One region of the Oceanobacillus sp. FSL K6-2867 genome, then DNA from elsewhere that is predicted to be linked to it. Evidence: riboswitches for the same ligand, from Rfam matches in the RefSeq annotation. Region 1 holds a riboswitch; the other holds the start of a gene.
The links. A riboswitch is a leader RNA that binds a small molecule or an ion and turns the genes downstream of it on or off. The one in region 1 is predicted to bind thiamine pyrophosphate.
Positions count from the first base shown of each region.

Region 1 (15,280 bases):
CTATTTTTTCCATTTCACCGAAAAAACCGCTGGGAACCCAACAACTGCAACATTAATCTTTATCACAATGTTATTAACAGGTTTCGGATTTTATGACAGGATTGGTCAATTTTCTGGCGCAGGATCAGCAGTGCCAGTTACAGGGTTTGGAAATGCGGTTATCTCTTCTGCGATTGAATATCGAACAGAGGGCTTTATTTTAGGCGTCGGTTCAAACATGCTTAAATTAGCTGGACCAGTAATTGTTTATGGGGTGTTTGCCGCCTTTGTCATTGCCTTAATTAAGACAATACTCATACAGTGGGGTGGTTTTTAATGCTTACAGGACATCGAACTTGGATTTTCGAAAATAAGCCTGTAATCCTTACAGCTGGAACTGTCGGTGGACCTTTCGAAGCAAATGGCAACATTCCCGAATCATTTGATATTTTGCACGACGATATATGGCTCCAGCAAGATTCCTTTGAAAAAGCACAGCAAACAATGATGGAAGAAGCTTGTCAAATTGCTATTAAGAAAAGTCCTATCGATAAAGAACAGGTAGAATTTTTCATTAGTGGAGATTTAATCAATCAGATTACACCTACAAGTTTTGCTGCTAGCACTATGGGACTTCCTTATTTCGGATTGTTTAGTGCCTGTGCAACTTCTATGGAGAGTTTGGCATTATCTGCAGCAATTATAAATGGAAATGGTGCAAATTATATCTTAAGCGGCTCTTCCAGCCATAATGCTGCAGCTGAAAAGCAATTTCGCTACCCAACAGAATACGGAGGGCAAAAGCCACCGACAGCACAATGGACTGTGACAGGTGCTGGTTGTATCCTGCTTGCTAAAGAAGGTGTCGGCCCAATAGTCACTTCGGCAACAATTGGAAAAGTAGTGGATATGGGAATGACGGACCCTTTTAACATGGGAGGTGCAATGGCTGCAGCCGCTGCAGATACTATCGAAGTGCATTTAAAGGAACGAAATGTAGACCCATCTTTTTATGATTTAATTATTACAGGTGATCTTGGGCATGTAGGGAGAGAAGTATCACTTGATTACATGCATGGACGTAATATTCCAATAGAAGAAGATAAATACGTTGACTGCGGGTTAACCATTTATCGAGAAGGACAACCAGTTCTTGCTGGAGGCAGTGGTTCAGCCTGTTCAGCAGTCGTAACCTATGGCCACTTTTTAAAACAACTTATACAAGGTGAATTGAATCGTATTCTCGTTGTAGCCACTGGTTCCTTGCATTCTCCTTTAAGTGTGCAGCAAAGCGACCCGATTCCATGTATTGCACATGCAGTATCAATTGAAAGAAGTGAAATTTTATGATATTTTTCTGGGCATTTCTTATAGGTGGGTTAATATGTGTGATTGGACAAATTATGTTTGATGTTTTCAAACTATCACCTGCGCATACATTAACTATTCTTGTGGTTAGTGGGGCAATTCTGGATGGATTCGGATGGTATGAGCCATTAATTGACTTTGCCGGAGCTGGTGCGACTGTTCCAATTACAAGCTTTGGTAATTCACTTGTCCACGGTGCCATGCAGGAAGCAGAGCGCCACGGACTTATCGGTGTTGTGACGGGAATGTTCGAGGTAACAAGTGCTGGTATTTCAGCTGCAATCGTTTTCGGAGTGATTGGAGCTTTGATATTTAAACCAAAAGGATAAACGGAGTTGATCATATGACAGTCGGGTCACAGGTAAAAGGCTGCTATTCATCCATTAAAAGCATTGAATCCAGTCTTGAAATACTTGCAAACAAGGTTCAGGATGAGCAAGCTGAACAAACTTTTAAGATGGTAGAAAACATCATTTCCGAGATAAAAAGGGATTTGCATAATCAGGTTATTGAACTTTCAAAGCAGGAACCGCAGTATTGAGACTTGGCCATATACGCCATATAGAAGATTCCTGAACGAATACCTCCATTTCACAATATAATTCTTTATTTTAATATCTGTCATTTAGAAAGGGTGAAAACAAATGCCAGAATGGATTATTGTTATTTTAAGGTCTCTGACGTTAATTGCTTTGTTATTTTTTATGATTAAATGGTTAGGGACAAAACAACTATCTCAGTTAAATATCTTCGAAACCATTTCCGGCATTGTACTTGGTGGAATTGCTGCTATTCATACAATTGATCCAAACACGAATTTCGCACACGCTGCCATCGCAATGATTATCTGGTTTATCGTTCCATATGGTGTTGAGAAAATTTCGCTAAAAAGCAAATCTTTCCGAGATTTTACACAAGGAAAAAGCACCGTATTCATTCAAGATGGAAAAATCATGGAAGAAAATCTAAAAAAAGAAGGCTATTCTACAGATGATTTATTAGAAAAGCTTCGCGACAAAAATATATTTTTGGCATCGGATGTTGAATTCGCCGTATTAGAGCCCACTGGTTCTGTAAATGTATTACCAAAAAGAGAAAACCTTCCACTTACAGCAAAGGATCTCGGTATAACGCTCTCTCCAGCGAAAGAGCCCCAAACGGTTATCATGGATGGAAAAATGCTGCTTGAGCCATTAGCTAATTTATCACTTAATCCAAATTGGCTGGAAACAGAGCTGGATAAACTCAACGTTAGTATAGAAAATGTGTTTTTAGCCCAAGCAGATAATGACGGTCAGCTTTTCGTTGACTTATTTGATGATCAAATCGCAGTACCGGAACCAACTGAAAAACCGCTATTATTAGCCACCATGAAAAAATGTCAAGCAGATCTCGAACTTTTCACTCTGGCTACTGAGAATCATGAATCAAAGGAGCTCTACAGGCGAAATAGTGAAAAAATGCAACAAGCAATTGATCAAATTTCCCCTTATTTAGAATAAGTCTCTATTTTATTTAGACAATTTCGTGTACGATAGAAAGAGAAATCATCCAAAATCTACACGAAAAGGAATGAATGGTGTGAAAGAAAAAATTAAGGCATATCGCTTCCCTATTATTTTGTTATCCTCTATTATAGTCGGATCAATTATCGGAATAATTTTTGGTGAACAAGCCACATTGATCAAACCACTAGGGGATATCTTTATAAATCTACTATTTATGGTTGTTGTACCACTCGTTTTCTTTACGATTTCATCTGCAATCGCAAGCATGGATAGCATGAAGCGGCTTGGTAAAATTATGGGTTCAATGATGACAGTATTTATCCTTACAGGAATTATAGCCTCTTTTATTATGCTCGCAGCGACAGTTATTTTCCAACCTGGTTCAGGAGTGGATATACCACTGATTGAACCTGAAGAAGTAGAAGAAGTCAGTTTAGCTGATCAGTTGGTAGAAACATTTACCGTCCCCGACTTTGTGGAGTTATTTTCCCGGTCAAATATGCTTGCACTAATTATCTTCTCCGTTTTAATTGGAGTGGCTACTGGTTTAACTGGTGAACAAGGAAGACCATTCGCCAGATTTTTAACAAGCGGATCAGAAGTATTTATGAAAATCATTCAGCTTGTTATGTACTATGCACCAATCGGATTAGGGGCTTATTTTGCAGCACTAATTGGGGAATTTGGTACAGCCTTAATCGGAGATTATGCAAAAGCAATTATTATATACTACCCTGTTTCAGTTTTTTACTTTGCTATCGGTTTTACATTCTATGCATTTATTGCTGGTGGCAAAAAAGGAATTACCCGTTTTTGGAAAAATATTCTCGCACCAGCGGCAACTTCGCTCGGAACTGGAAGCAGTGTCGCAGCTATTCCAGCAAACCTTCAAGCAACTAAACAGATTGGAGTTCCAAAAGATATTCGAGAAACCGTAATCCCGCTTGGTGCCACTATACATATGGACGGTTCCTGCCTTTCTGCTATGTTAAAGATCGCATTTGTATTTGGCGTATTTAATATGGATTTCACGGGAATCGATACATTCCTGACTGCAATTGGCTTCTCCCTATTATCCGGGATCGTAATGAGCGGAATACCTGGTGGAGGTTTTATTGGGGAACTAATGATTGTTACATTATATGGCCTGCCAATCGAAGCTTTACCAATTATATCAGCAATTGGAGTGGTTGTTGATCCACCTGCAACAATGGTAAACTCCACAGGCGACGCTGTATCAAGTATGCTCGTTACAAGACAGGTTGAAGGACGGCATTGGATGGAAGCCACGGTAGATTAGCAAAACACGAGCGTTTGGAAAATCTCAAACGCTCGTGTTTCTGTATGTTTAGTTTTATAGAGGGATATCTCATGAAAAATCAGCAGTATTGCTTTTAAAATCGATCAGAGATAAGCATTAATCATTATTCAATATTTCTGACGCATAACAATCGCTCCATTTCGATTGACTTATAGTTGGAGAGCAATTTTTCCAAATTGTTTGCTCTCTTTTAAATAGTCAAAAGCAGCTTGTGCTTCATCAAGTGTAAATGTTCGGTCGACCACTGGATGCATTTGATAGTTTTCCATATGTTTCAGCGTAGCTTGTAACTCCTGCCTGCTCCCCATTGTTGATCCTAATAATTTATATTGACCATAGAAAAATGCACGTAAATTAAAATCAATACTATCATCTGTTGTAGCACCGAAAATCACAATTCGTCCGCCTTTTTTCAACACTTCTAAAGAACGATTAAATGTAGCTGCACCTACACTATCAATCACTAAATCAATCGTTTCATTTACTAATTCTTTTTCCCAATCACTATTTGTATCCAGTGCAATATCTGCTCCATGCTCTTTGGCTTTGTTTCGCTTATCCTCACTGCGAGAAGATACGATTACTCTTGCCCCTGCATTTTTAGCAAAAGCAATTAAATAAGTCGCTACACCACTGCCAGCGCCCGGAATAAATACCGTCTCACCCGCTTTAATTTTCCCTTGCGTAAATAATGCACGATAACCAGTTAATGCTGCAAGCGCGAATACACCCGCCTCTTCCCATGATAGATGACTTGGTTTCTTTTCCACCTGTTCTTCAGATAAGGCTATTTTCTCTGCAAACGTACCGTGATCAGGCATTCCCAATATATCAAAATCCTTTGGTGGCGCGTCACTATTATCATACCAGCGGAGTGACGGGTTAATAATAACTTCATCGCCGGCACGAACACGAGTAACAGCTTCTCCTACAGCCTCAATAACTCCAGCACCATCCGAACCAAGGATTAACGCATCTTTATCGTTTCCCATTCGATTCGGAATATATAGATCTCTACGATTCAACCCAGCCGTACGTAATGCAACAACTACCTCATGCGGGCCTGCAATAGGCTCGTTCATTTCTTTAACTTTCAGTTCCCCATGCTCCAGAACAAACGCTTTCATTCTCATCATCCTTTCTTAACAAAAAACTTATTTTCTCTAAGTTTAGTTTACTAGTTATATTCCAGGATGACAAAGAAATAGCATGTAAACAGATTCAGTACTTTATCGGTTTTACAATCCCCAATCCATTTTTAATATCTTTTTAAGTACGGTTAAATTCTCTAAACCAATCTTGTCTGCTATTTGCTTTTCTATGTTCGTCTTCAATGCTTCATTCTTTTCATAGCATTCTTCTCCAAGTAGTTGCGAAAACATCAGAAGCTGTTCATAATGACTAGTTTAAGATTAAGTCCCTCATATTGTATGAGGAAGTTTTTATGAGATTCTTTTGCATAACACGATTATTTCTCTCGGTAGCTTCTCACTGCTTTTACTTTCTTATCAACCGTGAGAGCACTTTTCTCAACAGTTTTCTACCCCCATTGATTTCTTATCTGCCGTGATAGATACTCTCTCGGCTGTGTTCCTCTCCATTTACTTCCTTATCTGCTGTGATAGGCTTTGATCGACATAACAGCTAAGCTCATCTAATTGCTGTTTGCTCGTTATATCTTCAGTAAATAAAGGGATATAAATAAGATCCTGTTTTTTGAATGTGTTTTTAATTGTATCCATATATTTTCTCTCTTGTTTCCTGCGTTTTTCAAAAAAGGCCCCGCCCGTATCCTTGGGCAACACTTTATTAATGAATAGCGTTTTTACATGTAAGTTATATCTTTCAAGGAGTTCTATTGCTTTTTTAGTTTCTAGAATGGGAAGGTTCTCTGGATTTAACACAAAAATAAAAGCTGTTTGTTCTTGATCAAGCAGTACCTTTCTCGCTTTAAAAAACCTCTCCTGACGCAACTTCAGCACTTTATATATTGGATCTTCTATTGGCTCACCATCATTTAACAATTGCGAATAATTTTCAGTCGTTTTCTTTCTCTTCTTTAGTAAGCCTTCTATCCAGATTCCCATAAGCTCAGGCAAAGTAAGCAGCCTAATAGTATGACCTGTTGGTGCTGTGTCAAATATGATTCGGTCAAAGTGTGCACTTTCCTCTAAAATAATGGTGATTAACTTATCAAATAATGCCGCTTCTTCTGCCCCTGGTGAAACTTTAGCAGTATCTAATTGCCGATTAACCTCTTCTATCATTGAAGGTTGTACAGTTCCCTTCAAATTTTCTTTGACGCTTTTCATATATTTTTCGGTCTCGATCGCTGGATCAATTTCCAGTGCAAATAATTTTTTTTCAATTTGCTTTGTTTTCCCACCAATTTGCTGGCTGAAAATATCTCCGACGTTATGTGCTGGATCCGTGGAAATAAGTAGTGTCCTATTACCAAGATTAGCAGATTTCCATGCAATTGCTGCAGCTGATGTAGATTTTCCAACACCGCCTTTTCCACCTACAAACAGTATTTTTTTATCAAATAATGACATCGCTTTTCTCCTCCTTTCCATTTAAGCCTAACAGCATCGAAAACCAGTCATTGGTGACTTTTCCATCCCCATACGCAAATGCCATTCATGATAATTTTCCATCATATAAGGATACAATTCTAACGTATAATAATAAACTGGATTTGGGATGCCAAGCATTTCAGAATATAGCAGTAATAAAAACATATCGTCTTCATTTCTCAGTTCGCGTGCAATCTCCTGTCGATGCGGCATGCTTAGTACCTCTTCATAAAACGTTATAAGTTGTTTTACTTTACCCAGCATTTAATCACCTGCCCAAATATTATGCAGAAAAGGGATCCAATTAAGATCCCTTCCTTATTTCATTCCCTTAATCATCTTTTATCGATTGATCAAACTTACCGGTTAATGCTTGAAAAGATGTTAACGCAATCCAGGCTGCAAAGACGAAAATAATCGCTCCTAATACAAATAACAATGTATTAGAATTGCTGCCAACCCATGACCATTCAAACAGTACTTGCTGAAATAGTGCGTAAAGTGTCATAAACATTAGAAATATCATCGGAATTAATGTATAAGCGTAATTTCTTCCAAGTCGTTTTAACCAAATTGAAATTAATAGCAAACTAATACCAGCCAATAGCTGGTTAGCTGTTCCAAATAACGGCCAAATCAAGTATCCGCCTGAACCAAATCCATTCGGTCCTTCTGGTATTAACACTAAAGCTGTACTTGATAACACTGCAACAGAAGTAGCAACATGTGGTTTTGTTAAGACATTAACCTTATACTCGGCACCAATTTCAGCAATAATGTAGCGCATTAAACGTACTGCTGTATCTAATGTAGTTGCAGCAAAGCTGACAACGATAATCGAAACAATTGTCGTTGAGATGTTAGCTGATATGCCTAACCCTCCAGCTAAAACTGCAGCTCCTTCAACAAAATTTCCTAATCCACCGGCATTTGCCTGATTAAAGCTTGCATAAGCAGCATTAAAATCAGCTGTACTAGCAAATAATGTTGCAACAGCAAGGATTGAAATTAATGCCAATATACCTTCTCCAACAGCTCCAAAGTATCCAACAAAACGAGCATCTGTTTCGTTATTTAATTGTTTCGAGGATGTGCCTGAGGATACGAGTCCATGAAAACCGGATATCGCTCCACACGCTATTGTAATAAATAATAATGGCAACCATGATATATCTGGTTTTGGATTTGTTAATGGTGCTGTAATTTGTGGATTGGTAAATAATAGACCGAGATATAAAATTCCAAGGCCAACAACTAACTGATGGGAGTTAATAAAATCTCTTGGCTGCAGTAACTTCCAAACCGGGAGTGTGGAAGCAATGTACACGTAAATCATTAATATAATGATCCAAATTAAGAAAGCAGTTGAAACGGTGCTTAGTCCGAATAATCCCGTGCCATCTTCTCCACCCATATATGCGACTAAATCAATTTGTAAAAAGGCAATATCTGCAGATAAAATAGCGGCAACATACATAATAACGAGTGCAATTAATGACGGTACCAGCATTTTGACATTCCGTTTATATACTGCATACCCAATCCAAATAGCTAGCGGAATTTGAATAAAAACTGGAAGAACACTTGATGGGTACGTAATAAACAGGTTTGCTATTACCCATGCAAACACAGCGTTAACCATTAATACAAGGGTTAAGATAATAAACAGAAATAAAATCTTTCCGCGTTTCCCAATTAACTTCTCTGCAATAGTGCCAACAGATTGCCCTTTATTTCGAACGGACAATGCTAACGTGCCAAAATCATGCACCCCTGCTGCAAATACAGTACCTAAGATTACCCATAAAAAAGCAGGCAACCAACCCCAATACAAAGCAATTGCAGGTCCTACAATTGGTGCAGCTCCAGCTACAGAGGTAAAATGATGTCCCCATAAGATAAACTTATTTGTTGGCACAAAATCGACACCATCTTTATACCGATGCGCTGGCGTTACATAGTTGGGATCCAGCCTAAAAATCTTTTCAGCAACAAATTTTGAATAATAGCGATAACCCAAAGCAAAAATGACTATACCAATAAGAGCAACTAGGATCGCATTCAAGTTACTTCTCCCCCCTCTTTTATTTGTTCTTACCCAGTACATGCTATGTATTTAAAATAAGTTATATTCATATCAAAATAATGCTGCACACAAAAAAAGAAAAGACCCTAATTGTCTTTTCTTTTAAATATCAATAAAGCTTGCCCTGCCTATACAGTATCGTCGATAATTTCATCACAGCATGACGATAGCAATGTTGCCTTAAAGTAAACTGATCCGAAAAATAGTTCGGATAAACGACTTGAAAGGTCACTGTCATTTTTTCATATAACTTAGTGTAAACCTCTTTCTCCGAATAAAATTGGGTTTCTCGGCCTTGCAGCCATTCAAAATAGGATACAATGGCCCCGCCTGCATTTGCTAAAATATCTGGTATAATAATAACTCCCTTGTTGTTCAGATAGCCGTCTGCTGCATTGTTGATTGGTGCATTTGCGGCCTCAACGATTATTTTAGCTTGTATCTGCTCCATATTTCCTTCGTGAATCTGGTCTGCTAAAGCCGCCAGAAAAAGCACATCTACGTCTAGTGTTAATAATTCATCACGGGAAAGAATATTAGCATTTATGCCTGCTGATTCTAATTCAGCAGTTGTTTTCGGCAAGTCTCCTTGGTTCTTCGTCGTGTATTTAATAAGTGTTGGAATATCAAGACCATCATTATTGAAGAGTGCCACATTGTGATCGCTTACAGATATGACTTTATTATTCAATAATTTGCATTGATGGGCTTCCAGTGCTGCAACAGATCCTACATTACCAAAACCTTGGATTGCTGCTCGCAATCGTTTATCTTTATGAAGCAGTAGATTCTTAGCAGCTGTGTTTTCCCGTTCTGTCAGCCATGCCTCCTTTTCTTCTAAGAAATCATGCAATAAATAACGGAATGAGTAGTAGACACCTTTTCCTGTTGCCTCTTTGCGTCCTAACGATCCACCATTGACAACACTTTTCCCCGTAAAACTGCCACGATAGCTTCCTCCAGGATGGATACTTTTGTATTCTCCCATCATCCAATCCATTTCACGTTCACTTGTCCCTACGTCCGGTGCCGGTATGTCTTTGTCTGGTCCTATAATATCGCTGAAATACTGAACGTATTTTCGTGATATTAGATTTAGCTCTCTTGGATGGTATTTTCTAGGATCAATTACGACACCACCTTTTCCTCCACCAAAAGGCACTTCATGCAGCGCATTCTTGAGTGTCATTAAAGTAGCAAGATTAACCACTTCATCCTCATGAACCGATTCATGAAATCGAATTCCGCCTTTATATGGTCCGAGAATATTATTATGCTGTACCCGAAAAGCAGGGATTCGAACTACCTCTTCATTTTCAAGTGTAACCCGAAGAAAGGATTTTGCAATATGGTTCGGAGTCGATAAAATTGATTTTAGCGCTCGGAAAACCTTTTCCCTGTCCTGATCTTGAATATCATTTAGAAACTCGGTTTCATCAGACAAGATATCCAAAGAGTTCCCAATCATTTCAACTGTATTAATTGGCATGACGATACCTCCTTCCTTTTTGTTTAATTTCCCCAATTTTTCTCTAGTGTAACAAATGATTGCTTCCTCCTCTACCAATAATATCCTTTTAAATTAAAATCACCTACAGCAAAAAAATTGCAAAAACGGTAGCGATCATTAAACCGCAGATTACGGGAATAAAGTTTTTCCTTACAAGTTCCATCACAGATACGCCGCAAAATCCCGCAATTGCAATTAAAGAAGACCATGCAACAATTGTTCCGCCCCCAGTCCAAATAGCCCCCATTTGACCGATTGCTGCAAGAGTCGATGCATCGATTGCATTGTTTTGTAAAGAAGCTGCCAATGCCCCAGTTAGTGGTAAACCAGAGAACCCTGAACCATCAAGACCTGTAATAATACCAATTATTAAAAGACTGAAAGCTGCAAGAAACGCACTTTGCGGGAGGTAATCTTGTACAGACTGGACAAGGTCAAATAATAGTGCTGGCGCATTCTCTTCAACTCCCAGGATACTTCCTGAGAATTCTGGGCTTCCCAGAAAGAAAAAGCCTGCAATTGGAATGACTGGACCCATTGCTTTAAACGCAAATACAAATCCATCTGTAATATGGTTACTGATGTAATCCAGTGCATGTTGTCTCCCATACGCAAATGTAATAGCCAACAATAAAACTGCAGCTACTCCCCCTATAAATGCAGCACCATCGCCACCTTCTAAACCACTCATTCTTCCAGAAAGAAGCTTTTCGTAAATCATGAAGCCTACAACACCTAATAATGTCAGCGGGACAATTACAGCAAAAGTTTTACTCCAAAATGTAACGTGTTTTGTTTTTGCCTTGTGATTAGACGTGGCAGTAGACTGTAATCCTTTTAAGTCTTTTTCAATTCGCGCATCGCCTTTTTTTCGGATACCTCTTCTTAACAATATATATGCAAGCAGAATGGCTACACTACCAGAAACAAGCGATAGAATCATCGCTTTATCAGCAACTTCATTAATATCGACACCAGCGGATGCTGCAGATAATCCCGGTGCTACTTGCACAATATAATCCGAGGAGAGTGCCATTCCTTGACCTGCAAGAGCTATCGCAACGGCGGATGTCATCGCCGGCAAGCCAGAACGAACAGCTGCTGGAACTAGCAATGCACAGATCAATGGAACTGCAGGGGTCGGCCAAAAGAACAACGAAATAACATAAGTGACACCTACGAGAACAAAAAAAGAAACATGACCATTTACCATCATTTTCTCAAACGGTTCAACCATCCTTCTGTCAGCTTCTAAATCTCGAAGTGCATGCAATAACGCAAGCATAAAGGTAATAATCAGAAAGATATTGAATAGTTCTTGTGCGGCTACTAAATTAGCTCTGAAAATTGTCGTCAGCCCATCCACAACACTGCCCGTGTAAAAACAGCCAATAATAAAGGTTCCTAATAGCGTAGGAAATACAACACCTTTTCTAAAAACCATTGTTAAAATAACAATGAGTGTAAATAAGCCATAAAGCAAATGGGAAAATGTTAAAACCATACGTATTCCTCCCTTTTGGATGTGCTATAGCCTATGCGTAAAAATTTCTGTATGCGACAATTTCGAGCACTGGATGTTTTATTATTTAAAGAACGGGAACATAAATAATAACTTTTTAAGGAGGTATGCAAACATGAAACCATATGTAAGAGAATATGTAGATGAAACCCAAATTAAACTTGATATTAACAAATTAAAGGCAAGAGGTATAACGAAAGAGGATATTTATATCCTTACACACGACGATGAAAGAACTGGTCGAATAGCTGACGGAGCTGACGCAAATACCATTGGAATGAAAGAAATGGATTTTTCAAGTGCTGTTGGAAATATGTTTAACAGTCAAGGTGATGAATTACGAAACAAGCTAAAAGAAATTGGTGTTTCTTCTGTAGAGGCAGAAAATTATGAAGAGGACTTAGATGACGGCAAAATTCTTCTTATCGTTACTAACCATGATTTGGTTGATCAAATGCTCGCTTAAAAAAGCCGAAACCTAATCTCCCTTAAAGACTTAGGCAAGAACTCCGGGCGGGATTATACCGCCCTTTCTTCTTTAGCCTGAAAGGGAGGTCTTTTAATGAAAAGGATGCTTATTATTTACAACTCCTTCTTATCTAATTTAGCAGCACAAGGATTACAAAATAGTTTTCCCCCTTTGTGTACACCATCAAAGAATCCATCTTTACAATAGACTTCCTCTTTGCATTTCACACATGTACCGATTAATTCACGCATTTCATCACCTCCTATATAAAAAATAACCCCTTCTAGAGGTTATTCTTCTGTGAGCGAATGTATAATATTTTATGCAGCGTTCATTAATGTTCGTGGCTGCTTATGGAACAAGAAAAATACAATTACAGAACTGAGAATAAATGAAGGAACCATGTATGATGCATTATAAATTAATGAATACAGCCAAGCTGGCTGGCCTTCAACTGCTGAGCCGAAGAAAACAATTCCCGCCACATAATGAGCTATGAAACGCAAGCCAGAGCCAACGAAAACACCAAAGGTGATATAGCTCAAATATGTTTTCGTTTCACCAGATTTAACCGCTCCCTGAATTTTCTTAGCAAAAACACCAGCAAAGCCGAGTACTGTAAATGCAATTGCATAATCAATAAATCCTTGCAGCGGTACTAAAACATAAGCCGTTCCAGTTGCCACTTGCAAAACTCCCCAAAGAAACCCAGAAAGCAGACCACCTTTAATCCCCCAGCGGAAGGCAACAATAAAAATGGGAATCATTGCAAATGAAACCGATCCGCCTTGCGCCCAAATTTTAAAAGATATTGGAAGAATGTCTAAAAGAAGTGCTAATGCAGTAAAAATCGCTACCTCTACTAAAAATAACGTACGTTTTGTATTCAATGTTAAAAACTCTCCCTTACTTTTTTAGACGCAAAAAAGTAATGCCAAGGGAAGCTTTCTGATGGTGACTGCAATAAGCAGTCTGCTTCGCTCACATTACTTTCTTTATTCCATCAAAAAGACTACCATCCCTACGTTAGAATTAACTAACAGGTTCAAAGGGTCTGAACTTAATTGTTCACTCTCAGCCAAAACGACTCCCCCTGTAGGCTTTTTCTATTTACTTTTTTGTCATCTGTATTGTACCTTATTTATTAGAATTTAACAAATAAATTATAGTATATTATAAGCTGAGAAATTCTTCTACATCTTCTACACATAATCCAATTGCATTCTCCCAAAAATCCGGCTTAGTCAAGTCAACATTCAGGTGTTTCTGTGCAAGCTCTTCTACTGTCATTCTGCCGGTATCTCTTAATAATGCAATATAATCTTCCTCAAAGCTGCCGCCCTTTTCCTTTGCATATGCATAAATACCCAGGCTGAATAAATAGCCGAATGTATATGGAAAATTATAGAACGGAACACCAGTTATATGAAAATGCAGCTTAGAGGACCAAAAGCTTGGATCATATTCTTCTAAACTATTACAATAAGCTTCCTTCTGTGCTTCAATCATTAATTCATTTAAGTGATGTGCGGACACCATTCCTTGTTTACGCGCTTCATAAAATCGTGTTTCAAATAAAAACCGAGCGTGTATATTCATAAAAAAGGCAACGCTACGCTGAATTTTATCCTCCAGCAGAGAGCGCTTTTCCTCCTTGCTTTGTGCACTTTTTACAGATGCATCTGCTACAATCATCTCCGCAAAGGTCGAAGCGGTCTCTGCCACGTTCATTGCGTAGCGTTGGTTTAAGCCGTTGACATCGTTCATCACATGCTGATGATAGGCGTGACCTAATTCATGGGCTAGTGTAGAAATATTTGAAGATGTACCAGAATATGTCATAAAAATACGTGTCTGCTCACTATCTGGGAAGCTCGTGCAAAATCCTCCAGGACGCTTACCCTGCCGATCTTCAGCTTCTATCCATCGTTTTTCAAATGCCATTTTTGCAAAATCTGCCATCTTTGGGCTGAACTTTTGAAATTGATCGACAATATAATTTGCACCTTCTGTATAGCTTGATGTTTTTACAGTTTTACTTAGCGGAGCACTAATATCGTAAATGCTTAATTTCTCTAAGCCAAGCAAATCTGCTTTTTTATTTAAATACGTTACAAAATGCTTTTTATTATTAATAATAGCAGTCCACATTGCATCCAGTGTTTCTTTTTTCATCCGGTTTATTGCTAATGGTTCCTTTAAAACATGTCTCCATCCACGGTGTTTATAAGTTTCCAAGCGGAAGCCGGCTAAATGATTTAAAGTTTGGCTAAATAAAGCTGCTTGTTCTTCCCAGGCATCACCCAGCCGCTTAAAAACATGTTTTCGCATTTCGCGGTCAGGATTCGTAAGTAAATTGGAAGCTTGACCCACAGAGTAATGTTTGTGTTCCCCATTCTCTTCAATCTTCACTGTCATATTACCTACGACCGCTCCGTACATTTGATTCCAGGCATGATAGCCATCTACTGCTAAATCGTTAATCAGTACCTCTTGCTCCTCAGACAGGTTTTCTTTTGCTGCTGCTCTATTTTCATTTAAGACGAAAGCAATATCCACCAATTCAGGCAACTGCAATAATGTTTTCCAATCTGAATCTGGAATAGCAATTAATTTTTGATCAAATTTCGTTGTAATAATTCCCATTTTTGCAGAAAGAGCACTTCGCTGGCCGACTAATATGTCCGCTTTTTCATCTTTTACGTTTTGTGCACTGAGACAGCTTACAAAAGCAGAAGCCTCACGCAGTTTTTTGCTTGTCTTTTCTAATTTATGTACGATTTGCAGGAATTCGGATATATATCCTGATTCTTGTGGAATAAATTGTTCCACTCTTTCTGAAAGATCTGCCAATGCTTCCTTTATATGATTAACATAAGCTTGAAATTGCTCTGATTCGCTTCCTCCCGGAAATAGCGTATCCAAATCCCATCTTGGATTT
Region 1 is NZ_CP150144.1:3,798,718-3,813,997, reverse strand. Features, by position in the region: gene spoVAC (stage V sporulation protein AC) at 1-316, shown strand, start outside; gene spoVAD (stage V sporulation protein AD) at 316-1,329, shown strand; gene spoVAE (stage V sporulation protein AE) at 1,326-1,676, shown strand; gene NSQ77_RS18370 (DUF1657 domain-containing protein) at 1,691-1,888, shown strand; gene NSQ77_RS18365 (DUF421 domain-containing protein) at 1,992-2,849, shown strand; gene NSQ77_RS18360 (dicarboxylate/amino acid:cation symporter) at 2,929-4,155, shown strand; gene NSQ77_RS18355 (zinc-binding dehydrogenase) at 4,326-5,303, opposite strand; gene NSQ77_RS18350 (hypothetical protein) at 5,415-5,558, opposite strand; gene NSQ77_RS18345 (ArsA family ATPase) at 5,778-6,731, opposite strand; gene NSQ77_RS18340 (cory-CC-star protein) at 6,759-7,016, opposite strand; gene NSQ77_RS18335 (carbon starvation protein A) at 7,084-8,817, opposite strand; gene NSQ77_RS18330 (Glu/Leu/Phe/Val dehydrogenase) at 8,948-10,327, opposite strand; gene NSQ77_RS18325 (hypothetical protein) at 10,431-11,852, opposite strand; gene NSQ77_RS18320 (general stress protein) at 11,986-12,336, shown strand; gene NSQ77_RS18315 (hypothetical protein) at 12,453-12,590, opposite strand; gene thiT (energy-coupled thiamine transporter ThiT) at 12,660-13,229, opposite strand; TPP riboswitch at 13,340-13,443, opposite strand; gene NSQ77_RS18305 (M3 family oligoendopeptidase) at 13,513-15,280, opposite strand, start outside.

Region 2 (15,280 bases), 260 kb from region 1:
GCAGATTTTGCTTCGGAATACCTGCACGAAAAATTGGGTGAGACAGGGATCGGCAGCCGAGCGGCGGTTGGAGTTGCTTCCTTGCCCGGTAATGCGCCTGTTGAAATTCAAATCATGGCTGGTGTTTCAAAATGAAGCAACAGTGCAAGTAAAGCCAATTGATATGATTACGCATAAACCAGGGCATATGTTTATAACGGATTTGATTGATGAAACCTTAACTATCCTATAAAATAAAATAGAATTATTAAGCACTTATTTCAATCATAAACGATCCACCTTATCAAGATGGTTCATGCACTGAGGAAGTGAAAGTACAATGAACAGCTCATTTAATAAAAAACCCATATACAGAGTTATCTATGACACGATAGCAGAGAAGATTGACAGTTCCACCTATAAAGTAGGGGATGCCTTACCATCAGAAAGTGAAATGGAAAAAATGTTTCAAGCCAGTCGCACCCCTGTCAGGCAAGCATTAAATAAACTGGAATCTGATGGATTAATTTATCGTTCTCAGGGAAAGGGCTCCTTTGTAGCAAATAGAAAGCCTATCGGCCATTGGACAACGATGACAGGGTTTAATCATATTTATCTGAAAGATTGGAAAAAGATATCAGCCCGAACAATAGAGGTTACAAAAAAAATGTCTCCTTATTATGCAAGTTTACTTGAGATTAACAGTAATGAAGAAATGATTCACCTGAAACGGATTCGTACAGATGAAGGTGAACCTGTAATTTATTTGGAGCACTTTTCGCATCCTGATTTATCAATTGAGATGTTTCAAAAAGACCCTTCTTTTATTTCGATTGATCAGCTATTAAAAGATGAAAAGGGTATTATATTTACAACTATAAATGAGTATATAGAGGCTATTTCAGCAGATTCTCAATTAGCAGAACATCTGCAAGTCGATAAAGGGCAGTCTATTCTAAAAAGTACAAGGGTTTCTTATGATAATAGATCTGTTCCCTTAGACGTAACAATTATTTATCTTAGATCAGAAAAATGGAAATATGCAATAGAATTTAACCGAAGGATACAGTGATAACGGTCTACCTAGCAAGATTTAAATACTAAAATGAGGAAAAAAATATATCTTGAGATCATTTGTCGAAACTTCGAGTCAAATGGTTTACTTCAAGCCGTTTAAGCATTATCATTTAGTAGAGAGAAAGTGATGTATGCAAAGTAAGGAGGTAAACTATTAATGGCTTTTGTAATACTGGATCCATGTGGACCGGAAAAGGCAGCAGAATGCGTAAGTGTCTGCCCGGTTGATTGTATAGAAGAAGGACCAGATCAGTTCTATATTGACCCTGATATTTGCATTGACTGTGGTGCATGTAAAGCAGTTTGTCCAGTTTCAGCGATCGAGGAAGAATACGATTTGACTCCTGATCAAGAAGTATTTTTAGAAAAGGCGGAGGAATTTTTCGCAAATAGATAGATTTATTGGACAGAAGACGAAAAGTTCCAGAACAATTGTCTATCTGTCCGACCAGCAGTGCTGTTAAATTGGTAAAGCTAAATATGATGTATTAAATTAATCATCCCCGCTAGTTACAGCAGCAAGATTGCGAAGTGTTCCAGTGGGGATGTTATTTGTATTTAGTGAGAAAATTATGTAGCAATATGTTAAGTAATGTACAATGTTAGAGATGCATTTCATTAAAAGATTGATTCTCATTCAGCTTTTGAAGCATACCAACTTCATGTTCACTGCTTCTATCGCAAAGAAGACCATTATCTGCTCTAATTAAGTTTATTGCATCCATAACTTCATGTTGCCGGGTGTCATTCCTTTTCTTCGATTGAAGTGATATCTTACTTGACAGAAGCGATATGCCCATCATTTCATTGTGTTTTTCCAATGACTGATCCAATAGTCTTAACTTATCTGTCTGTTCTTGACCCATTTAATTCTCGTCGTTGTGACGAGATTATAACTTACATTTATATTTTATCTTCATTTTTAACTTCTTCTGCTAAATTACTGGCAATCCAACGCTTTGCTGTTGTTTCATCAATTTCATATACTTTGCCTGCTCGCAGCAATTCACCATGATAGGCTGTCTGTACATTCATTTTTACCTTCATTATTTAGGACCTCTTTCTATTTTTTTCTAGTTTTAGTATACATGAAAATGGTGTTTTTTTGGTTTAAAAATAAAAAAAGTTAGATTGCTGTGTCAAAGCTAGCCTGCAATTCGACTTTAACCTTTATTATTTGAAAAATCCACCCTTTGCAAATTTTTTTATTTGTGGTAAAGTAATGATAAGTAAATACGTAGCGTTATTCACTAGGGGAACCCTTGATAAGGGCTGAGAAAAAAGTAGTTACTTTGAAACCCTCAAAACCTGAACAGGCTAGCACCTGCGTAGGAATGTGGCAAGGGCGAATTGTATTGTTAATTTCATTATACAAATACGATACCACTTTCTATGCAGAAAAGTGGTTTTTTTGTGTACATAAAAATTGTAATTGCATGGTCGGTTAATGATTTCTGTACTATGTCTGAAAGAAAGGGTGATTTGGATGAAGTTAATTGCTGTAACCGGAGACAGCATGACTGTTGATAAGCTAGCCGATACTATTGCAGCCATCAAGGACAAGATCGATTTCCTTCAAATTCGTGAAAAATCAAAAACAGCTCGTGAAATTTTTCAGCTGCTGGACTATTTGCGAATGAATGGTGTCAATAAAGAAAAAATAATCCTAAATGATCGGCTTGATATTGCACTCCTTAGAGATATTCCGAATCTTCATCTGCCAGAGCATGGATTACCAGTAAAAATAGTCAAGGAACAATATCCGCATCTAAGGGTTGGCTGCAGTGTTCATTCATTCGAAAAAGCGAAAGAAGCTGAAGCGGATGGGGCGGATTATGTAATATATGGTCATTGTTTTGAGACAAGCAGTAAAAGCGGAATACCTCCGAATGGGATTTTGCCAATTGAACAAATGAAAAGAAAACTCCACATCCCTGTTTATGGCATTGGAGGAATTTCATTAAATGAGGTGTCATTAATGAAACAGTCAAAAGCAGATGGGATTGCAATTATGTCCGGCATTTTCCATGCGGATGCACCAAGCGTGATGGCAAAAAAATATAGGGAGGCAATTTCAAAATGAAACAGCATTATGAAGCAGTTGTAATAGGCGGTGGTATTATTGGGTGTTCAATAGCCTACTATTTAGCAAAAGAAAAGGTCGATGTTGCGTTATTTGAAAAAGGAAGAATTGGTTCGATGACTACAAGCGCTGCGGCTGGTATGCTCGGGGCTCATTCTGAAAGCAATGGCGAGGATGCGATGTTTTCGTTTGCCAGATCGAGTCAACAAGCATACTTTAGGTTGAAGGATGAGCTTTATCGATTAAGCGGCATTGATATTGGGTACAAAGAAGGTGGAATATTAAAGCTTGTATTTTCAGATACAGATAAGCATCAGCTTACTTCGCTTCTGAAGCAGCCAACTGCAGAATGGTTGAATGAGGAAGAAGTAAAGAAAAGGGAGCCAATGATTGCTCCAAATATATTAGGAGCAGCATATATAAAGGATGATGTGAGTATAATGCCGGATAAAACCTGTGAAAGCTTTGCTAAAAGTGCTCGAGCCCTTGGTGCATCCATTATTGAAAGCAATGATGTTTATCAAGTGGAAAAGAAAGATGGCAACTATCTTGTCCGAACAATGCAAGGTGATGTCGAAGCAAATTATGTTGTCTTTGCTACAGGTGTATATGGTAATGGGCTATTTAAGCAAATTGGATTAGATGAAGAGCTTATACCAATTAAAGGTGAAAGTTTAATCGTTCACAGTGAACAGCATGTATTAAAGCACACCCTGTTTCATGAAAGCTGTTATATCGTTCCTAGAAATAATGGAAAGCTCGTTATTGGTGCAACAATGACCGGGAAGGATTGGAGTGATACTGTAAGCCTTGAAGGAATCAAGTTTTTAATTGAAAAGGCAAAAGCCATGCTTCCATCTGCAATCGAATGGAATATCGATCACGTTCAGGCAGGCTTACGACCAGGAACGTTTGATGGTTACCCATTTATCGGAAGTCATCCAAAGGAAGAAAGGATACTTATTGCATGTGGTCATTACCGAAATGGAATTTTACTTGCCCCAGCAACAGGAGAAATGATTCGTAATTTTATTATTGGAAAAGACATAAATAACGAATGGATGCAGACATTTCGTGTAGATCGTCGTCAAAGCATAGTAGTTTAGGAGGTGATAAAAATGAAATTTCAGCTGAATGGGAAACAGGTGGAGCTTCCAGAATTAGTGGATTCAGTGGGGAAACTTTTGACACACTATCAGCTGCAATCAAGAATTGCTGTTGTAGAGGTAAATAAGGAAATTGTTATGAAGGAAGAATACGAAACCAAAATGCTTTTCAATGGGGATGTTGTAGAAATTATTCATTTTGTAGGAGGAGGATGATTATGTTAACCATTGCTAATCGTACATTCCAATCTCGTCTATTATTAGGCACAGGGAAGTACCCATCATTTGAGGTTCAAAAAGAAGCAGTAGCAGTATCGGAAACAGAAATTTTAACGTTTGCTGTTAGAAGAATGAATATTTTTGAAGCAAGTCAGCCTAATTTCCTGGAACAATTGGACTTAACTAAGTATACATTACTTCCGAACACAGCTGGAGCAAGTACGGCCGAGGAGGCTGTCCGTATAGCGAAACTAGCAAAAGCCTCTGGTTTATGTGACATGATTAAGGTAGAGATAATTGGGGATCAGCGCACGCTTTTGCCAGATCCAGTAGAAACCTTAAAAGCATCCGAAATGCTCCTTGAGGAAGGCTTTATCGTTCTGCCATATACGTCAGATGATGTTGTCTTGGCGAAGCGTCTGGAGGATTTGGGAGTGCATGCTGTTATGCCAGGTGCAAGTCCCATTGGTTCGGGAAAGGGAATCATTAATCCTTTAAATCTAGCATTTATTATTGAACAATCCAATGTACCCGTAATTGTTGATGCGGGAATTGGTTCTCCTAAGGATGTAGCATATGCAATGGAGCTTGGAGCAGATGGAGTGCTTTTAAATACTGCGGTTTCTGGAGCAAAAAATCCAATCAAGATGGCGAAAGCTGTAAAATATGCGTTGGAAGCTGGCAGGCTGGGTTATGAAGCGGGAAGAATAGAAGAAAAAGACTATGCAGTGGCAAGCAGTCCGACAACAGGGATGGTAGGAACGTGAAAACCCGCTACTCCCGCCAAGAATTATTTTTAGGAAAGGAATCACAAAAGAAAGTAGAAGCTGGAAGTGTTATTATCATCGGAGCAGGTGCATTGGGCTCCAGCAGTGCAGAAATGCTTGTACGAGCAGGTGTTGGTAAACTTACAATTGTTGATAGGGATTATGTTGAATGGAGTAATTTACAACGACAGCAATTATATGGAGAAGCGGATGTCCGGAATAAGCTGCCTAAAGCATTCGCGGCCAAGAAGAGACTTGAGCAAATCAATAGTGGGATAGAGATTAATAGCCTTATTGAGGATGTCCATGGTTTAAATATTGAAGAAATGATAAAGAATCATGATATTATTCTCGATGCTACGGATAATTTTGAAACACGGTTAATCGTAAATGATGCAGCCGTTAAACATGGTATTCCATTTATCATGGGGGCATGTGTTTCAAGTTACGGTTCCACTTTTCCGGTTATTCCAAATGTGACACCTTGTTTGCATTGTTTGCTAAATCATTTACCGGTGGATGGCATGACGTGTGAGACGGTAGGCGTAATCAGTCCAATTGTTCAAATGGTTACTGCAACACAAGTAACCTATGCTTTAAAGATTTTAACTGGAGCCCAGATATCGCCAATGCTCAGGTCGCTTGATATTTGGAAGGATGAAAAGGCAGAAATAGATGTGACACGTCTTAAAAATAGCCATTGTCCAACATGTGGGGAGCAACCAACATACCCTTACTTGAAATTTGAGAATCAAATGAAATCTGATGTGTTATGTGGAAGAGATGCGGTCCAAATTCGACCTCCTGCTGCAAGAGTGTTTGAATTAAAAGTCTTCATGGATAGGTTAAAAGGAAATGCCACAAACCTGATAATCAATCCTTTCTTACTTTCCTGTAGTTTTGGGGAATTTCGGATTGTTTTCTTTCGGGACGGGCGTGCAATTGTACATGGAACACATGATAAAAGAATAGCCCGTTCCGTTTATTCTCGCCTTTTGCAGTATTATTCAGAGTAAAATAAGCGTTTCTTATAGCCCTGGACTTTAACGTTGTTAAAGACCAAGGCTATTCAATGTATGTTCATAAATCCATCGCTGATCTTCAATATTCACGTACTATTGCCTTTAAAATAAATCAAAAATATATAAATTACCAATGTGCAATCGTTTTCCTCGCGATGATTCCTTATTTAATAAACAATTTGTGTTATACACCAATAGTAAATCTAGATTCCAAATAATAAATAATTGCTCTTTTTTATTTGCCATGCTACTATAATAATCAATTAGTGCAAACGTTTTCGTAAGTGTTATGCAAAAATAACGATAAACTTAATCTTTAATATTGAATGGGAAATCGCCTAAATTCATGGGTGCTGTTCAGAAAATAAAATGAAAAGTTAAGGGCCGGGCTAGATTGATCAGGATCATGAAAAAAGTAAAGGTTGTTAAAGGAATGAAGGCATAATCTATGGATATAATAGAAGTTTATCACCTTTTGCATTCTGTAAACTTAAAAATTCATTCCAATTAGCAACAAAAAACAGGGGGATAATGATGAAAAAAATATGGTGGAAAGAAGCAACCGCTTATCAAGTATACCCGCGAAGCTTTATGGACTCAAACGGAGATGGTATTGGAGATATCCAAGGAGTTATTTCAAAGCTTGATTACCTGAGGGAACTTGGCATTGATGTGATTTGGATAAGTCCAATTTATCAATCTCCAAATGATGATAATGGCTATGATATTAGTGATTATCAAGCAATCATGGGTGAATTCGGTACGATGGCAGACTTTGACCAACTACTTGATGCTGCCCATCATCGTGGAATGAAACTAATTATGGATTTGGTTATAAACCATACATCTGATGAGCATCCATGGTTTATTGAGTCACGTGCATCGAAAGATAATCCGTATCGAGATTATTATATTTGGCATCCAGGTAAAAAAGGGCAGGAGCCAAATAACTGGGAGTCAATCTTTGGTGGATCGGCATGGGAATACAATGAAGAAACAAAGGATTATTATCTGCATGTGTTCTCCAAAAAACAGCCAGATTTAAATTGGGAGAATCCAATTGTTCGAAATGAGCTGTATACAATGGTAAATTGGTGGCTTGATAAAGGTATTGATGGGTTTCGAGTGGATGCGATTTCCCATATTAAAAAGATTGCAGGATTCCCAGATTTGCCAAACCCAGAAAAAAAGAAATACGTTCCTTCCTATAAGGGTCATATGAATCGTCAAGGTATTCAAGTGTTTTTAGCGGAATTAAAAGAGAAAACCTTTGCTAATTATGACATTATGACTGTTGGGGAAGCCAATGGCGTAGCTTTGGATGAAGCAGAAGAGTGGGTCGGTGAAGAGAAAGGGAAATTCGATATGATTTTCCAATTTGAGCATTTAGACCTTTGGGGGAAGCATACCAGTACAGGTTTGGATATACATGCTTTAAAGAAGACATTGACCAAATGGCAAAAAGGTTTAGAAGGAACTGGCTGGAATGCGTTATTTTTAGAAAACCATGACCAGCCCCGCTCCCTTTCAACATGGGGTAATAGTGAGGAATATCGTGTGGTATCAGCTAAAAGCTTAGCTACAATGTTTTTTCTTATGCAAGGAACGCCCTTTATTTATCAGGGACAGGAAATTGGGATGACGAATGTTCAGTTTTCATCCATTGATGATTATGATGACGTTGGAATGAGAAATTATTATTACGAAGAGTTAAGTAAAGGAACGCCAGTCGAAAAAATCATGGAGGTGATTTGGAAAACTGGTCGTGATAATTCAAGGACACCCATGCAATGGACGAATGAAAAGCATGCCGGTTTTACGGATGGGACACCATGGATGAAAGTGAATCCGAACTATACGGAAATAAATGTAAAAAGAGATATGCAAAATCCGAATTCAATCTATCATTATTATAAAAAACTAATTAAGTTGAGAAAAGAGAATAGCGTTTTTATTTATGGCAACTACGATTTAATTTTAGATAAGCATGACTATGTATATGCATATACGAGAACATTGAATGATGAGGCTGTTATCATTATGACCAACTTGTTTGCGAAACAGGTGGAGATAGAGCTTCCTGCAGAGTTGAAGTCTAAGAAGAAAAAATTATTGCTGTGTAATTATAATGAGTCAAAAGCAAATGTAATGAGACCATATGAGGCTAGAGTTTATCGATTGGGCTAGCTTGTTCCAGAAGAGGGCGAATATATAGTTTTGTCCTCTTTTAATAAGACTTAATGAATAACGTTTGCGCAAATTAATAAAAAATAGAAAATGATTTAGTAATGAAGATGGATAGATAATAAATTTGTAATCGCTATCAAGTGCGATAATTATTTATATTTAGATATTGATATTCTAAGAGAACAATGTATAATAAATATCATAGAGTTGTGCAAACGTTTTCCTATTTTAATAGGGAAACATTGCAAAATTTAATCCGGGGAGGACAATTAGATGAAAAAGTGGTTGAGCTTTTGTATTATATTTTTACTTGCTATGGGGATTTTAGCAGCTTGTGGTCCAGATGATGCGGAACCATCAAATACAGATGAGGGTACGAATACCAATGCGACTGCTGAAGGTGAAATGCCGGAAAAACCGGAAGCGCTTACGCTGTGGGTGAATGCAGAGGAAAAACAAGAGGAAGCTGTAAAAGAAATAACAGATAAATATACAGAGGAGACAGGCATTGCAGTTAATATGGTTCCTGTCGATATGCTCGAACAAGTAGAAAAACTGGATGTGGAAGGCCCTGCTGGGAACGGACCAGATATTATTTTTCAACCACATGACAGGATTGGAGATCTCGTTTTAAGAGGATTAGTTGACCCAATAAATCTGGGTGATAAGGAAGCGGAGTATACACAAACAGCATTGGATGCTGTTCAATATGATGGAGAATATTGGGGATATCCGGCAGTAATTGAGACGTATGCAATGTATTATAATAAATCATTGGTTGATGAAGAAATTGAAACGATGGAAGATCTGATGGCAATAGCTGAGCGCGACACAAACGCAAGTAATGATGAATTTGGTTTCTTAATGGAAGCAGCAAACTTCTATTTTATATATCCATTCTTCTCTGGTAATGGTGCATATGTATTTGCAAACGATGAGGGGAATTATGATATCACTGATATCGGACTAGCTAATGAAGGATCAATAGAAGGCGGTAACTTAGTGCAATCTTGGTTTGATAATAGCTATATTCCACAAGATTTAACACCTGATATTATGAATGGACTATTCCAAGAAGGAAAAGTATCCGCTGTTATTAATGGACCATGGATGGTTCGTGACTATACAGAGGCTTTAGGTGATGACTTAGCAGCAGCGCCGCTACCAATACTGGATAATGGAGAGAATCCGAAGTCATTTGTTGGTGTGAAATCTTATATGCTATCCTACTACTCGGAGAACAAAGAGTGGGCTGAGGATTTGATGGCGTATATTACAAACTTTGAAAACTCTATGACGTATTATGATGTTGCTGGGGAAATCCCTGCTCGTGACGACGCGATGGAAGCCCCGATTATTGCAGACGATCCAATTTTCTCCGCATTTGCTGAGCAAACAACATATGGAGAACCGATGCCAAGTGTGCCAGCAATGCAACAAGTATGGGATCCAATTAACAATGCGCTTAATTTTATTTCTAAAGGTGAGCCTGTTGATGAAGTGTTAGAAGAAGCGGTACAAACGATTCAGGATCAAATTGCAGTTTCTGGAGCCAACTAATATTGAAATAAATATATGGGGAGATTTACTTCCCATATATTTATTTGCGCATTTGCATGAGGGGGAAGCCAAATGGCAAATCATCGATCAAAAAAAACAAGTAGAAATATAGCTACATTGTTATCGGTTGTTATCCCAGGGTTAGGTCAAGTCTATAATCGCCGCTTTCTAAAAGGGATACTATTATTAATTGTAACAATCTCGTTTTTAATCACAACATGGGACTATATTGATATTGGAATCTGGGGTTTGTTTACATTAGGGACCGTACCACGGGAGCATCACTCCATCCAGTTATTAATCCAAGGGTTGATAGCTTTAATCGTACTTTTATTCGGCATTGGAATTTATGCCTATAACATTATGGATGCAAGAAAAGATGCCATTGCCCGTGATAATGGAAATCCCAATCCCACCCTGTTAAAAGGGATTTCCAGCTTTTATAATAATGGATTTCCATACTTTATGATTTTACCAGGATTATTGATGCTCTTATTTGTTGTTGTTTTACCATTATTATTTATGGTTGGTTTGGCATTTACAGATTATAATCAATACAATTCTCCACCTCGAAATCTACTAAATTGGGTAGGGTTTGATAATTTTGCTGCATTAGCAAGTGTGAATATATGGAAGGACACATTTTTAAGCGTGTTCACTTGGACAATTGTTTGGACTGTTGTTGCTACGACATTACAAATTGTTCTTGGCTTATTTTTAGCGCTGTTAGTTAATGATAAACGGATTAAATTTAAACGTACCATTCGTACGGTGCTCATTTTGCCATGGGCAGTACCTGCATTTGTCTCAATCTTAATTTTTTCTGCTTTATTTAATCCGACATTTGGAGCGATTAACCGGGATCTGTTAAGTCAATTTGAAATCATGATTCCCTGGCTGTCTGACCCATTTTGGGCAAAGGTTGCGTTAATTATGATTCAAACGTGGCTTGGGTTTCCGTTTGTATTTGCCTTGTTCACTGGGGTTTTACAAAGTGTACCACAGGATATGTATGAAGCCGCTGATGTAGATGGGGGAACGAGGATGCAAAAGTTTCGACATATTACATGGCCACATCTATTATTTGCAACAGCACCACTTCTTATCATGCAATATGCGGGCAACTTTAATAATTTCAATATTATTTACTTGTTTAATGAAGGAGATCCAGCAGTTCGTGGACAAAATGCTGGTGGTACGGATATTTTAATTTCATGGGTTTATAAGCTTACATTTGTAACGAACAATTATAATATGGCTGCTGCGATAACGATCATCATGGGGTTAGTTATATCGGTATTTGCCTTTTTCCAATTTAGAAAAACAGCATCCTTTAAAGAGGAGGGACGTTACTAATGGCTATGTCTAGCAAGAAAAAATCAAAAATTGAGGTAGCGTTCATCTATCTATTTATTCTAATAATGTTTATTATTATTGGCTATCCATTATTCTGGGCACTTATGATGAGTGTGAACCCTGGGTCGAATATGCTTGTAACAGAGTTATTCCCAAGTAATCCAACATTGGAACATTATAAATGGTTATTTACAAGCCCAAATAGTAACTACTTACTTTGGTATAAAAATAGTTTGTATATAGCAGTTGTAAATTCTGTCGGTTCGGTAATTATAACATCGTTAATTGCATATGCATTTTCGCGCTATAAATTTATTGGTCGCAAATATGGATTATATATGTTCTTGCTGCTGCAGATGTTCCCGGCATTGATGGGAATGGTAGCTCTCTACATTCTATTAAATACAATTGGTTTAACAGATTCACTATATGGATTAATGCTGATTTATCTAGGAGGACAGATTCCATTTAATGCTTGGCTGGTAAAAGGGTATTTTGACACTATTCCGAAAGAACTGGATGAAGCAGCAAAGATGGATGGTGCAGGGCACTTGAAAATTTTCTGGACAATTATGCTCCCGCTGGCTAAGCCAATACTGGCAGTTGTCGCATTGTTTAATTTTATGGCACCATTTATGGACTTTCTGCTGCCGCGAATTGTTTTGACAAGTCCAAGTAATTTTACATTGGCACTTGGATTGTACAACTTTATTAATGATCAATTTTCAACAAACTTCACTCGATTTGCGGCTGGTTCCATTTTAATTGCAGTTCCAATTGCGCTTGTATTTTTACTATTGCAGCGTTATTTAATATCAGGCTTGACATCAGGGGCTACAAAAGGCTAATAATGAGATAAATTCATTCAACAAGAGAGTGTGAGAATTAATGGTAACGATCAAAGATGTAGCAAAGGCAACTGGTGTAGCACCCTCTACTGTCTCAAGAGTAATTGCTGATAATCCGAGGATAAGTGCAGAAACAAAGAAAAAGGTTCGTAAAGCGATGAAAAATTTAGGATATCATCCGAATATAAATGCGCGGAACTTAGTGGCGAAATCGACAAAAGCAATTGGGGTAATCATGCCATCCTCTGCCGACAAAGCATTGCAAAATCCGTTTTTCCCCGAAATTTTACGGGGGATTGGTTCTGTTACCCATCGTATGCAATACTCCATGACACTTTCCAGTGGACAAACAGAAGAAGAAATTTTTGAGGAAGTACAACGATTGGTACACGGCAGCTATGTAGACGGTTTGATTTTACTTTATTCCCGATTAGAAGATCGTGTAACAAGCTTCCTAAAAGAAATGAAATTTCCATTTGTCGTTGTGGGAAAGCCATATGAGAATATGAATGAAATTACCCATGTAGATAATGATAATTTTGTTGCTGGAAAGGAAATAACACAGCATTTAATTGAAAACGGTCATAAGAAAATTGCATTTATTGGAGGTTCAAGGGAATTATTCGTTACCATCGATCGAGAAGAAGGTTATGAAGCGGCATTGCAGGAGGCGGGTTTAGAAGTTAGTGATCATTATAAAATCCATACTGAATTTCTCAAATCAGGGGGACGAGAAGCCGTAGAGACTTTACTATCACTTGATGTACCACCAACAGGGATTGTTGTAACAGATGATTTAATGAGTCTTGGTGTACTTAGTTTATTAGAGGAATCAGGGGTCCGTGTGCCTCAGGATATTTCACTAGTTAGTTTTAATAATGTTTACTTATCTGAAATTATTCGCCCTGCGCTTACAACTGTTGATATACAAATACATGAGCTCGGGGTCCAATCGGCAAAGGCATTAATTGAAAAAACCGTTAACAAGTCAGAACCAGTGAAACGAATCAGTATTCAGCATCAGATTGTTTATCGCGATTCAGTAAGTAAAAAATGAAATAGGCCAGCAATATAGTAAAGAGATAATTAGTCTGCATAGACTGATTATCTCTATTTAATTGAAAAAGATGCTTAAATGTAGTACATATGAACATTGAATAATATTTCTTAACCACAATTGATATTGATTATCATTATCATTATAGATTATAATAAGGTAGAAATAAGAAATTACTTGGAGGGAGTAATGTGAGAAAAATTCTTGTGCTTTGTTCTAGTTGTACCGGTAATACAGAAATGATGGCAAAAGCTATTGTTTATTATATACAGAAACAAAAGCATCACGTTGTATACAAATCATTTGAATTTGATGTGATTGAAGTGGAGGAACTGCTTGATTATGATTTGGTTCTGATTGGAACTCATTCTGCAGATGACGGTCAGATTCCATATGAAGCAGAGGATTTCTATGATGAATTGAGTGAAGTAGATTTGGAAGGTCGTTTAATGGGTGTATTTGGTTCGGGAGAATCTTTTTATGATGTCTTTTGTGAATCGATTGAAATAATGGGAGATCAGCTGGAACATCTAGGAGCAAAGCTTGTTCCTGAACGATTGAAAGTTGAGCTGGAGCCAGACAATGAGGATATAATTCGCTGTGAAGTATTTGCTGAAAAAGCATGTGCTATGATTCATAAGGTACTGTAATCTATATTTAAACTTATAGAGCAATTTATCAAATATGAATTATATAACGGTCGCGCTTGAAAATATATCCATTGTGAACCGTTATATCCTTTTTGAATAGATAATCTCTTTCTTCATATCTGCTTTATTAATCTGTAACAAGTTCGGTCAAGACCTCCTGCTAATCAAAGGATGCAAATAAACTTCATAATTATTTGTTTTTACACATAACCCTATCATGATAAGAAAATTTATGTTTCATATGAAGAGTTTTAGGTAAAAGTTATGGTAAAGGTCTATGACCAATATGAATAGGTTAGGAGAGATAGAGTGGAAACCGATAAGATCTATGGGAATACTCCTTGTTATTTAGGGGGAAAAAAAGTCAATTTAAAGGATAATAGTTTTAAAGACAGAGATGTTCTTATTTATGGAGTGCCATGGGAAGGTGCTGTAACTTGGGGAGATTATACAGGATGTGAGCTTGGACCAAAGGCAATACGATTAAATTCAGCCCGCTATTCTGGCTACTTACCTGAATTGAATCATATTGATGTATTCAGTCATTATAAAATTGGTGATTTAGGCGATGTAGATGTTGTGCCTGCAGACACAGCAGAAACGATGGACAGAATTGAAAGCTTTGCGAAACAGGTATGGAAATCTGGGAAATTTCCAGTTGCATTTGGTGGGGATCATGGAATTACGTATCCGATTGTAAAAGCACTTGGTGAAGAAGCAGATGGTAAGGTTGGCATCATCCATTTGGATGCGCATTATGATAATTATCCGGATTATTATGGAGATTTATATGCTCGCAGCACACCATTTCATCGTATTTACGAGAGTGACAGTGTACGAAACGAAAGTATTGTTCATATGGGCATCCATGGTCCGCGAAATCAGCCTGAGACAGGGAAATATGCTAAAGAAGTCGGTGCAACAACAATTTCTGTCAGAGAAATTCGGCAGGCAGGAAATCATTTATCCGATCTAGCAAAACAAGCATATGCGATTGCAAGTAAAGAAACGGATGCAGTTTATTTAAGTATTTGCAGTGATGTACTTGACTTTGCCTTTAACCCTGGTGGTCCAGTTGATGGAAATGGCCTTACCTCCTATGAACTGCTGGAGCTCGTTCATGAATTTGCAAGACTTGGAATTAGAGGGATGGATTACGTAGAGGTCTATCCCCAGCAAGATCCAAACGATAATTCCTCCCACTTTGTAACATATGCTGTTCTTTATGCATTGGCAGGGAAAATTTTAGGTGAAAAGAATAAAAAGTAAATAGATAGGATAAATCGCTTCTTACTATGTGAGAAGCGATTTTTATTTCCAATTATTAGCCTAAACATAAGGAACTGAATGGCCGATATAAAGATTAAGT
Region 2 is NZ_CP150144.1:3,540,461-3,555,740, forward strand. Features, by position in the region: gene NSQ77_RS17045 (RidA family protein) at 1-135, shown strand, start outside; gene NSQ77_RS17050 (GntR family transcriptional regulator) at 320-1,051, shown strand; gene NSQ77_RS17055 (4Fe-4S binding protein) at 1,214-1,453, shown strand; gene NSQ77_RS17060 (hypothetical protein) at 1,659-1,922, opposite strand; gene NSQ77_RS17065 (hypothetical protein) at 1,960-2,103, opposite strand; TPP riboswitch at 2,299-2,408, shown strand; gene NSQ77_RS17070 (thiamine phosphate synthase) at 2,543-3,139, shown strand; gene thiO (glycine oxidase ThiO) at 3,136-4,245, shown strand; gene thiS (sulfur carrier protein ThiS) at 4,258-4,461, shown strand; gene NSQ77_RS17085 (thiazole synthase) at 4,458-5,231, shown strand; gene NSQ77_RS17090 (ThiF family adenylyltransferase) at 5,228-6,247, shown strand; gene NSQ77_RS17095 (alpha-glucosidase) at 6,788-8,440, shown strand; gene NSQ77_RS17100 (extracellular solute-binding protein) at 8,714-10,000, shown strand; gene NSQ77_RS17105 (ABC transporter permease subunit) at 10,073-11,356, shown strand; gene NSQ77_RS17110 (sugar ABC transporter permease) at 11,362-12,204, shown strand; gene NSQ77_RS17115 (LacI family DNA-binding transcriptional regulator) at 12,245-13,261, shown strand; gene NSQ77_RS17120 (flavodoxin domain-containing protein) at 13,453-13,911, shown strand; gene NSQ77_RS17125 (agmatinase family protein) at 14,221-15,180, shown strand.
Region 2: another riboswitch for thiamine pyrophosphate. It lies ahead of NSQ77_RS17070 (thiamine phosphate synthase); the one in region 1 lies ahead of thiT (energy-coupled thiamine transporter ThiT).